2 regions of the Flectobacillus rivi genome follow, and region 2 is predicted to be linked to the other one. Evidence: riboswitches for the same ligand, from Rfam matches in the RefSeq annotation. Region 2 holds a riboswitch; the other holds the start of a gene.
The links. A riboswitch is a leader RNA that binds a small molecule or an ion and turns the genes downstream of it on or off. The one in region 2 is predicted to bind S-adenosylmethionine.
Positions count from the first base shown of each region.

Region 1: another riboswitch for S-adenosylmethionine. It lies ahead of QM481_RS24050 (peroxiredoxin family protein); the one in region 2 lies ahead of QM481_RS15040 (hypothetical protein).

Region 1 covers NZ_JASHIE010000023.1:55,393-60,953, reverse strand. Annotated here, with positions in the region: gene QM481_RS24060 (family 2A encapsulin nanocompartment cargo protein cysteine desulfurase) at 1-924, opposite strand, end outside; gene QM481_RS24055 (family 2A encapsulin nanocompartment shell protein) at 908-1,834, opposite strand; SAM riboswitch class I at 2,364-2,460, shown strand; gene QM481_RS24050 (peroxiredoxin family protein) at 2,701-3,972, shown strand; gene QM481_RS24045 (YceI family protein) at 4,005-4,622, shown strand; gene QM481_RS24040 (protein-disulfide reductase DsbD domain-containing protein) at 4,720-5,184, shown strand; gene QM481_RS24035 (cytochrome-c peroxidase) at 5,317-5,561, shown strand, end outside.
Region 2 covers NZ_JASHIE010000010.1:167,431-172,991, forward strand. Annotated here, with positions in the region: gene QM481_RS15030 (ArnT family glycosyltransferase) at 1-1,038, shown strand, start outside; gene QM481_RS15035 (homoserine O-acetyltransferase family protein) at 1,154-2,251, opposite strand; gene QM481_RS15040 (hypothetical protein) at 2,383-2,625, opposite strand; SAM riboswitch class I at 2,740-2,857, opposite strand; gene QM481_RS15045 (TonB-dependent receptor plug domain-containing protein) at 3,094-5,561, shown strand, end outside.

The DNA of each region.
Region 1 (5,561 bases), on a different contig from region 2:
GTTAGTCGAACGGGCATTGATAAACGCTCTTACTTTTTCTCTAGCAGCTTCGTAGGCATCAGTCGCACGTGCAGCCAGTTCGTGCGCAGCACGATGGATATTCGAATTTTCGTGCTCATAAAAATAGCTAATTCTATCAATAACCTGTCGTGGCTTTTGAGTGGTTGCGGCATTATCTAACCAAATCAAAGGACGACCATTTACCTTTTCTTGTAAAATTGGAAAATCTTTTTTTATCCAGTTTACATCAAAAGACGACTTGATACCACTTGCAATTGGATGGTTTTTCTTTTCTTGAGCAATGACTTTTGCAAAGCCTGTTTGCCAGTCATTTTCTAAAAAATAATATGCCTGCTCTGGTGTTGTCGAAACCTGAAACGGTAACTGTGGCACCAAACCAACTGGATTACGTTCCAATGAGTGAATCTCTGGCAAGGATTGATAAGTATCCGAATGAGGTAATTGCAACGATGAGGTATTTGACTGCAAAGAAGGTGATATACCACTTCCTGCCACAGACTGAGGCACTCGACCTTGCCCCGCAAAATGTGGGTCAGGCAAGCTTGTTTGTGGATCTGCGATGTTTACTTCATTACCTTGTGCATAAGCAGAAGGTGAAATGCCTTTACCCGCCAAAGACGAAGGAACGTGCGGTTCGCCCGCGTAATGATTGTAATTTCCTTGAGAATGAGATTGTTGACGGCTCAAATCTATGGCATTAACATTATTTATACTTCCCAAAGGTGGTACACCTTCAGGTCGTGTGTCAGGTAATGTGTTATGAATCGGAGCCGAATTGGGCCATTGTTCGGGTACTGCGCTGATAGGAGATTCGGTATTAGGAACCTCTTGGAAGAACTTGTTGGCAAGTTCTTCCAAGAATCTCACATCAGGTAACCCTTCTGGATTAGTATTTATACTCATGGTAGTTTCCTATTTCTACGTCCTCTAATACAGCTATAGCATCATCAACCAAAATGGCTAGAGAACAATACAGTGAAATCAAATAAGAGGCAATCGCTTTGTCATTGATTCCCATAAATCTTACTGATAAGCCAGGAGACTGTTCGCCTGGTAGGCCCGGTTGATAAAGCCCAACTACACCTTGACGACTCTCGCCTGTACGAAGCAATAAGATTTTTGATTTTCCATTTTCAATAGGCACTTTGTCAGATGGAATCAATGGAATACCTCTCCAAGTGATAAACTGCGAACCAAAAAGTGATACTGTTGGAGGTGGAACACCACGACGAGTACACTCACGACCAAAGGCTGCAATAGTCAATGGGTGTAACAAGAAAAAACCAGGTTCTTTCCAAACTTTTGTCAAAAGTTCATCCAAGTCGTCAGGTGTTGGTGCACCCTTACGTGTTTTGATGATTTGAGAAGGAGCTACATTATTAAGCAAACCGTATTCTTTATTATTGATTAGCTCACTTTCTTGACGCTCTTTAATTGTTTCTATCGTCAAGCGGAGTTGCTCCGAAATCTGATTATATGGTTTACTGTACAAATCAGATACCCTTGTGTGTACATCCAATACCGTATTAACAGCACTAAGATTGTATTCTCTAGGGTTTTCGACATAATCTACAAACGTATGAGGAAGAATGCGCTCATCTCTTGCCGAACAATCTACTTCTACGCTAGTAGCATCTTTTACCTTATTGAGGCGATAAACACCCGACTCTACAGGAGTCCAGTTGAGTAAACGAGTCAGCCAACGAGGCGAAATAGTAGAAAGCTGAGGAGCCGTACGGGTAGCAATGGCGAGCTGCCTTGCAGCTACATCGCCTAAGGCTGTTTGTGCTTTGTTTTTGGTTAAATCAGACATAAATAAATATTTAAAATATAGATTAAGTAGATTAATAATAAATCGAAAGAGTTCAACATGACATAAAATTGATATTCTATGTCTGGACTGTGATACTTATCCCTAATTTACTATTAGTCATTACCAAACTGTTCAAGAGAAATAAAGATCAGAATAATATGTTTAACTATAATTTTCTAGTCTATTTCCTCAAAGAAGTATTGTATGGCAAATATATAAAATATTATTCTATAAAAACTATAGACTATATATGTTTTATAGAATAATATTTTAATTTGATGAATTAGATAGCTCAATGATCGCGTTACTTCCTCTAATTTCTATAAAATGTGTTCTGTAAATCAAGCTATTATATATTTTACTATCTTTTGGTCAACAAAATTCTAAATATTTGAAAATGTAATCACCTTCACGCGTTTAATTATGTTTTGGGTTCTCAAAACAAAAGATTTATTTTAATTTTTTATAAATTATTTGGAAGTAATTCTATTTATAAATACATTTGTCCTATCGAATAAATAGATTAAAAGATTTATAAAGAATGAAGAGAGAGGTTAGGCTCTATGATCTTCTGGCAACCTGTTAACCACCAATAAGGTGCCCCAACCTAATTCTAAAGATAAATCTTTGGCCGAATGTCACAAGATTATAAATTCTGTTTTCCAAAACTATTATAGTTTTGGAGAAAGAATTTGGGCCAAACAATTCCATTTTTAAAACTTAAGTAAAGAACCATTTTTGAATCGACCTAAAATACGTTACACATTTGTGCAATAGGTATTCCTGTCTGGTTCAACAACTGAAACAAAATTATATAATCAATTAATATACTTAATCTATATATTTTATAGATTAATAAATCACTTATGAAAACAACTAAAAAACTACTCTCTATTGCTTGCTTGTCGATTACTACATTGGCAGCGAATGCACAAAGCAAATTCATCAAAGAAGGTTCATGGCGTGGAACTTTCAAAGTAAACGAGGTTCAAGTTCCTTTTAATTTTGAAGTAAAAGGAAAAGATGCAGAGCATGCAACTTTCACCCTCCTAAATGGAAGTCGTCGAGATGACTTCCATGTCAAGCAACTCTCAGAGGATTCAGTTTTTATTAAAATGAATACCTATGATGCAGCATTGGTAGCCAAAATTCATGAAGATGGTTCATTGTCTGGGGTTTATAAAAGTTTGGTACCCAACTTTAGAGGAAACTTCCTACCTTTTACAGCCGAATACGGCAAAACCTATCGCTTTGTAGAACCAAGTAAAGAACAAAAAGCCAATCATAATCTTTCAGGCAAATGGGCTATTAAAATCAGTAGTAAAGAGCCTGTAGCAGACCAAGTGGCTATTTTTGAACAAAAGGGAAATAAATTGAAAGGCGTTTTCCTAAAAGTTACTGGCGATACTCGTGAGCTAGAAGGTATTGTTCAAGGGGACGAGTTTACGCTAACAGGATTTTCAGGGCCTAGTCCGTGGCTGATTCGAGGCAAAATCAACCCCGACAAAAGTATCTCTGGAGAAGTGGGTCTTGGTATTTACAACAATGTAAAATTTGAAGGCGTAAAAGATAGCAAAGCAGAATTGCCTGATCCTTATGCTCTTACCTATTTAAAACCAGGGTATGAAAAATTAGATTTCAAACTTCCTGACCTAAATGGAAAACTAGTTTCATTGAGCGATGAAAAATACAAAGGCAAAGTGGTCATTGTTGAAATCATTGGTACTTGGTGTCCTAACTGTACCGATCAAACACAATTTTTATCACCTTGGTACAAGGCCAATAAAGACCGTGGAGTTGAGGCAGTTGCCGTAGGATTTGAACAAAAAGATGACCTAGAATATGCCAAATATACTTTGGGCAAACTTCGTGACAAGTATGATATTCAATATGATATCCTGTTTGGTGGTATTGCAGATAAAAAGGTAGCATCAGAAAAATTCGAAGCTCTTAACAAAATGATTGCCTTTCCTACCACTATTATTATAGGAAGAGATGGTAAAGTCAAGCAAATCTATACGGGTTATACAGGTGAGGTAACAGGCAAGTATTTTAAAAAGTATGCCAAAAAATGGAATAAAGACCTCGATAAATTGATTAATGAGCCTGTTCCAAGTGCTGAGTTGTCATTAAAATAACGCTAATATTCAAACATTAAATTACACGAACAATGGTAAAAAAAGTATCTTTCCTATGCACAGCATTGATAGCTCTCACACTGGGCGTATCTGCTAACGATGGCAAAACTAAAGGCGCTGATGCTACGTATACAGTAGACAGTCAAGCAAGTCATTTGGTTTGGACTGGCAAAAAAGTAACGGGTTCACACACAGGTAATATCCCCTTGAGTACGGGTTCGTTGGTGGTATCCAATAGTAAATTCAAAAGTGGTGCATTTGAAGTTGATATTGCCTCGCTTACTGTAACCGATATTACAGATAAGGATGGCAATGCCAAACTGGTAGGGCACCTCAAAGCCGAAGACTTTTTTGGTACAGATAAGTTCCCTAAAGCCAAATTTGTTACCTCTTCTGTAACTCCTAAAGGTGGTGAAAACTATGAAGTTACGGGCAAATTAACCATCAAAGGAATTACTAATGAAGTTAAGTTTCCTGCGGTGATTAAGGTGGAAAAAAATAAAGTTACAGCACAAGCTAAAATTGTGGTAGACAGAACCAAATACGGTATCAAGTTTCGTTCGACAAATTTCTTTGAAAACCTTGGCGATAAAGCTATTGACAATGATTTCGAATTGAATGTCAATTTGGTGGCAAATGCTGGCAAATAACTCATATTCTTGATGAGATAATGGGCAGATTTTTTCATCAAGTACAACAACTGAGGTATATTAGCACCTCAGTTGTTCCAAAATACACAACATCAGTATGAAAAAGATATATATCGTTTGTTTACTCCTACTCTTCACAAACGCCATACAAGCGCAAGAAACAGATATTGATAAAATTGTCAATTGGAACTTTAAAATCACCAATAAAGATTTTAAAATCGGCGACGAAGTAGAACTCGTTTTTAGCTCATCTATCGAAAAAGGATGGTCACTCTATTCCTCTGATTTTAAAGGAGATGTAGGTCCACAGCCTACCGTTTTTCAATTTTCAGAAAATGGTTCTTTTGAATTAAGCTCTGATATTCAGCCTATTGCACCTTTGAAAAAGATTGATAAAAATTGGGGAACAAAGGTTTCTTATTTTACACAAAAAGCAGAATTTAAGGCAAAAGTTCGTTTGGTCGAACATAGTTATGATATTTTTGGCGTCATAAAAGGACAAGTGTGTCATCTTAAAAAAGGCATTTGTGTTCCTTTTGAAAAAACTTTTCAGTTTAACTAGACACATAAAGGCTTCTATTTATTGATTGAAGATTCCCTTTAACAACAATCAAGTTGATTTAAAATTACGAGCTTCTTTTTGCCTATTGCGTACAGCTAAAAGATTTATAGACAATTATTTAGAAACTAAGCCATGAGAAAATACCTCTTCATCGTTGGGGTAATAGCTGTAGCATTGATGAGTTTTCAATTCAATACAACAGACGACGAACCTAGCAATAAGGTAGCTTTGGGAGAGAAACTCTTCTTTGATCCCATATTATCTTCTAAAAAAACCATTAGTTGTGCTTCATGCCATAAGCCCGAATTAGCTTTTGCCGATACCACACAGTTTAGCCCTGGCGTAGATGGCATTCTGACCGATCGAAATACTCCTTC
Region 2 (5,561 bases):
TTTACTTTTTGGGGAGTCAATGGTTTTAGTGCTAGTTTCTTAAAAGATGCGATTAAACCATTTTTCTCGGCTATTGCTATTGCCTTTTTGGTGGCTTGTATTTGGTTTGGACTATCTATCTATCAAAATGGATGGGGTTTATTTGTAGAGTTTATTCAGTATCAAATTCGCTTATTGACCACAGGTGATGCTGGACATGAACAGCCATTCTATTATCATTTTGTGGTAGTATTAGTAGGCTGTTTTCCTATTTCAGTGTTGGCGATTCGTGCATTGGGAACCTCAGGGTCGGGTAATTCTCAAGGAGAATATTTTAGAAAATGGATGATTTATTTGTTTTGGGTAGTCATGATTTTATTCACGATTGTGAAGACCAAGATTGTTCATTATTCATCAATGGCATGGTTTCCTGTGTCGTATTTGGCGGCGTACCATGTCAACAACTTACTATCAGGAAATTGGAAGTGGTCAAAATTCACGGGTTTTGGTCTGTTCTTTATTGGTTTGGTGATGGCCATTGCTCTTACAGCAGTACCATTAGTAGGTCAGTATGCAGCTCAATTGATTCCATACATCAAAGATGATTTTGCCGTAGCAAATCTCAGTGCAAAGATTACTTGGGGTGGATGGGAGCAATACATGGGCTTGGCTTATATTGTGTCGGTAATAGTCATGGTAAGTATGCGCAATATTCGAGGTTTGTATATCGCCACGGCTTTATGTTTGTTTGGTTATTCGGCGGTAGTGGTAAGTAAAATCGAAGGGTATTCTCAACGTGCTGCGATAAGTTTTTATGAGTCTTTGAAAGGTAAAGATGTATATGTAGAGCCGATAGGATTCAAGTCGTATGCACAATTGTTCTATTTCCAAAAGCAACCTCAGAAACCTAAAACAGAGGCTTACTTATTGAATGAACCTCATTTAGACAAACCTGCGTATTTTGTGATGAAAATTACAGCAGATAGTGCCATGAAAGCACACCCTAATCTACGATTGATCAAAGAGGAAAACGGATTTTTGTTTTACGAAAGAAAATAAAATGGAAAAGCTGGCAGTGATGCCAGCTTTTTTGGTAAAGAAAAATATATGTAGTCAGGTAGTAAACAATTTTTTCGAAGCCATTGCTAGCTTGTAACTTTTTATTCAAAACTCATTAATCATGAGCAACTAATGTTCTCGGACGGTCTTCAAGAGCTTTGAAGAATGAATACATTGGATTGACATCCAATTTAATAAATTTCTGCCAAATTTTAATGGCTTTCGTAATCAATTCATTTTCTATTAAGAAGCCATCATGGCCATATAACGAGTCCAAAGCCTGAAATGTAGCGCCAGGAATATGTTTAGCCAAAAATTCTTGCTCATTAATAGGAAATAGTGCATCTGATTTAATACCCATCACTAAGGTTTTGGCTTTGACTTGCGAAAGCGCATTGATAACCCCACCTCTTCCACGACCCACATCTTGCGAGTCCATTACTTGTGATAAGACATAGTACGAAAAAGCATTGAATCGTTGGGCTAGTTTTTCCCCTTGATAACGCTGATAGGTCACCGCACGATAGGTTTTGTCCAGACCTTCCTCACGACGAGCTTGGGTTACACCATAAGTTTCGTAGTTACGATATGAAATCAAAGCTGTTGCACGAGCGGCTTTCATGCCATTAATACCAGCCAGAGGGTGGCTTTCTGTCCAAGTAGGGTCTACTTCAATAGACATTCTTTGAGACTCGTTGAAGGCAATTCCCCAAGGAGAATGTTGGGCATTAGTCGCAATCAAAATCAAATTTTCGATAAGCTCAGGTTGAGAAATCGCCCATTCCACAGCCTGCTGACCACCCAAAGAACCACCAACACAAGTTTTGATTTTTGAAATACCCAAATGCTCTCTCAATAAATCAAATGAGTTGACTATATCACGTATCGTAATGGTTGGGAAAGTATGAAAATATGGCTCGCCAGTTACGGGATTAATCGAAAGTGGACCTGTACTTCCATAATGTGACCCCAGTACATTTACACAAATAATAAAGTATTGTTCAGGGTCAAACAATTTGCCTTTGCCGACCAAACCTTGCCACCAATCTGCTACATCTTGGCTACCTGTAAAAGCATGGCATACCCATATCACGTTCGAACAGTCGGTATTGAGCTGTCCAAGCGCTTGATAAGCTAATTCAACTTCTGGCAAAACTCCTCCTGCTTCGAGTTTGAAAGGAGCATGATGTTTAAAAATTGACGTATTTAACACGAATTGAGATGCTGTTTTTGATAATAATAACGAATCAAGAAGAAAACATTTCGTTGGAAGTTATTGAAAATGATACGAGCTATTGTTTTTAACTTAGAAATGAAAGAAACAACTCATCGCACCCAACTTCTTTAGTTCTCCATCAGTTTGGCTGAAATCTCCTCAAAAGACTCCTCATATTCCCAATACATCAAACGACCAAATGCCCCTGTAACTAAAATATATTTTTCGCTCAGAGATTGAATACGGTCGACTGCTACAATTTTTAAACTTGCTTTTTCTACCTCGACACTTTCGATGATTTCTCGATTGTGCTCGTCATAACCATGGACAACTAGATAGCTGCCTACGGTAATTGGAATAAATTTTTTCATGGATGCGTACAGACATATAGCCACAATGAATTGTGACAGTGAAACGATACATCGTAAACCTGACGAATACTGAACAGCAGAATGTAAAAATGTAGCTGGATTAGTTTCGTAATTGGTTTATATTTCCCAATAATGATGAATTTATTGGGTAGGAATTAGCACCTTGCCTTTACGAATCAGTAGGTTGCCAGAAGTTCATAGAGCCTATTCTCTCCCTTCTTCTTTATAAATCAACTACTACCTTTTGTGAAGAGTAATTGACTTGATGTTGCAAATATAATAGCTAGAATCTCGAAAATGCAAACGTTTCTTAAAGAGTTTATCATTTTGAGAATTGGCTCTCGGTTAAAAGCACTATTTGTGGCACCTCAAACACTACCAGTCATCAAGAAATCGTTGTAATTTCGCTTTTCTTTTTTTAAATCGCTAGTTCGAACCATTTTACCGTTCTAAATCAAACCAATTGCAATGAAAAACAATTTAACCTATTGCTTTATTACTTTATTAAGCCTGCTGTGTTTTACAAACGCCTCACATGCACAAGAGCAACCTGTTTATGAAAAACTTCGTGCTACTTTAACTAAATACCGCTATTCGTATCCTCAAGAAAAAGTGTATCTCCATTTGGATAAACCATATTACATGGCTGGTGAAACTATGTGGCTAAAAGGCTATTTGTTCGATGCTTCGTCTAATGGTGTTGACTCGGTGAGTCGAGTACTGTATGTAGATTTGGTACAGCCTGCTACAGGTAAAGTGATAGTTCACAAAGTTCTCAAAGCTTTGGCCGTTTCGGTGGGTGATATTCAATTGCCAGATACTCTTGCAAACGACCTTTATCGCATAAGAGCCTACACCAATTATATGCGAAACTTTTCAGAATCTCTATTTTTTGAAAAAGATGTGCGAGTATGGCAAAATACTAATATGTCTTCTATGAATGAGAATAAAGCTCAGGCTCTCAATGAGGTAGCTTCTATTAGCTTTTTCCCAGAAGGCGGATATCTGGTTGAAAACCTAGAAAGTAGATTAGCCTTCAAAGTGGTGAATAAATTAGGGAAAGGCGTTGAAACCTCTGGTTTCGTTTTGGCTAATGATAAAGACACTGTGGGGGTGTTTAGCACAGCTCATTTAGGACATGGGGTGTTCAATTTTCATCCTGAAGCTAATAATATATATGCAGCTTACGTAAAAAAATCAGATGGTAGCTATATCAAGCAAGAGTTACCCCAACCTCAAAAAAGTGGCTACATCATGAGTGTAGACAATGTGACGTATAAGGATAAAATCCGACTTTATATTCAAAACTCTAGTCCTAAATCTGCTGGACAAGGAAAAGAACTTCCTATCATTGTGCAACAACGGGGAGAAGTTTGTATGATTGCAAAAGGTTCAGAATCAAGTAAAAGTTTTGTTGCAAATATTCCCAAAAATCAAATTCCTGATGATGGGGTAGTGCAAATTACTTTATTTTCGCCCGAAGGATTACCCATTTGTGAAAGATTGATATTTGTTGAGCATGGTAATAGAACATTACAAGTGAATGTTTCTTCGAATAAAACAGAGTATAAAAGTCGCGAGGAAGTAGATTTGAATATCGAAGTAAAAGACGCCGAAGGTAAACCTGTTCAAGGGACTTTTTCTGTAGCAGTCACTGATGCCTCACAAGTAAAAGGTGAGCCTTATGCTGACAATATATTGACTTACGTGTTGCTAAACTCAGAAGTCAAAGAATCGTTGAGTGGACAGTATTATCAACAAATACAGGGCTCTGTAGAGCAACCACAATATTATTTTGACAACACACAAGAAAACCGTCATTTACACCTTGACTTGCTAATGATGACGCAAGGTTGGCGCCGATTTACTTGGCAACAAATGTTGAATGATGTCAAACCAAAAATGGATTACTTCGTTGAGCAAGGATTAGAAATTACAGGAAAAGCACTTCGCCCTAATGGCAAAGTAACAGATAAGCTTACTTTAACTTTGATGCTGAAAAAGCCTAAAGAAAACCCTATCATAGCCATGACAAGTGTGGATTCATTAGGTAGATATGGTTTTTATAACTTAGATTTTACGGATAGTGTAGATGTGTATCTACAGGCGGTAAAGGCTAATGGTGCTCGTAATTTGACCCTAACGATAGACGAAGCTCTTTCGTTACCCAAAACAAGACCTCTCCAAATCCCTAATGAGGTGAGAATTTTTGACCCCAATGCATTTGCGACGTTCTTAAAATACTCAAGAGAATCCATAGAACTTGAAAAAAAGCTCATTACTGAAAAAGTACAAATGCTTCAAGAAGTAACAGTAACGGCCAAAAAAGAGCCAACAGATAGCCGTAAAATTTATGGGCAAGCCAGTAATACCCTAAAAGTAGACGATACCCTTTGCGGAGGTATGTTTAGTGTCTTACAAATGCTACAAGGTCGAATTCCAGGTGTTCAGGTAATACAGACGGGTATGGGAACCTATTCTGTATTAATTCGAGGTCAAGGATCTATTAATGCCTCTAATGACCCACTATTTTTGATTGATGGTATGCAAGTAAGTAGTGATGTAATTAATACCTTGCCACCATGCGATGTAGAAAGTATCGATGTATTGAAAGGAGCAGATGCTTCTATTTTTGGTGTTAGAGGAGGCAACGGTGTTGTTTCGGTATTGACAAGAAAAGGGAATGCCAATTACGACTGGAGCAAATCTAATATTGATGGTGTAAAAATTCAGAAGCGTATGGGCTATGCCATGACCAGAGAGTTTTTTGCCCCACAATATGGACAAGCTAAGCCAGAGCACGTTCGTCCAGACTATCGTTCTACACTATATTGGAATGCCAATATTACGACTGATGCTTCAGGTAAAGCCACAACAAGCTTCTGGAATAGCGATGCCAAAGGTAATATGAACATCAAATTAGAAGGAATGTCAAA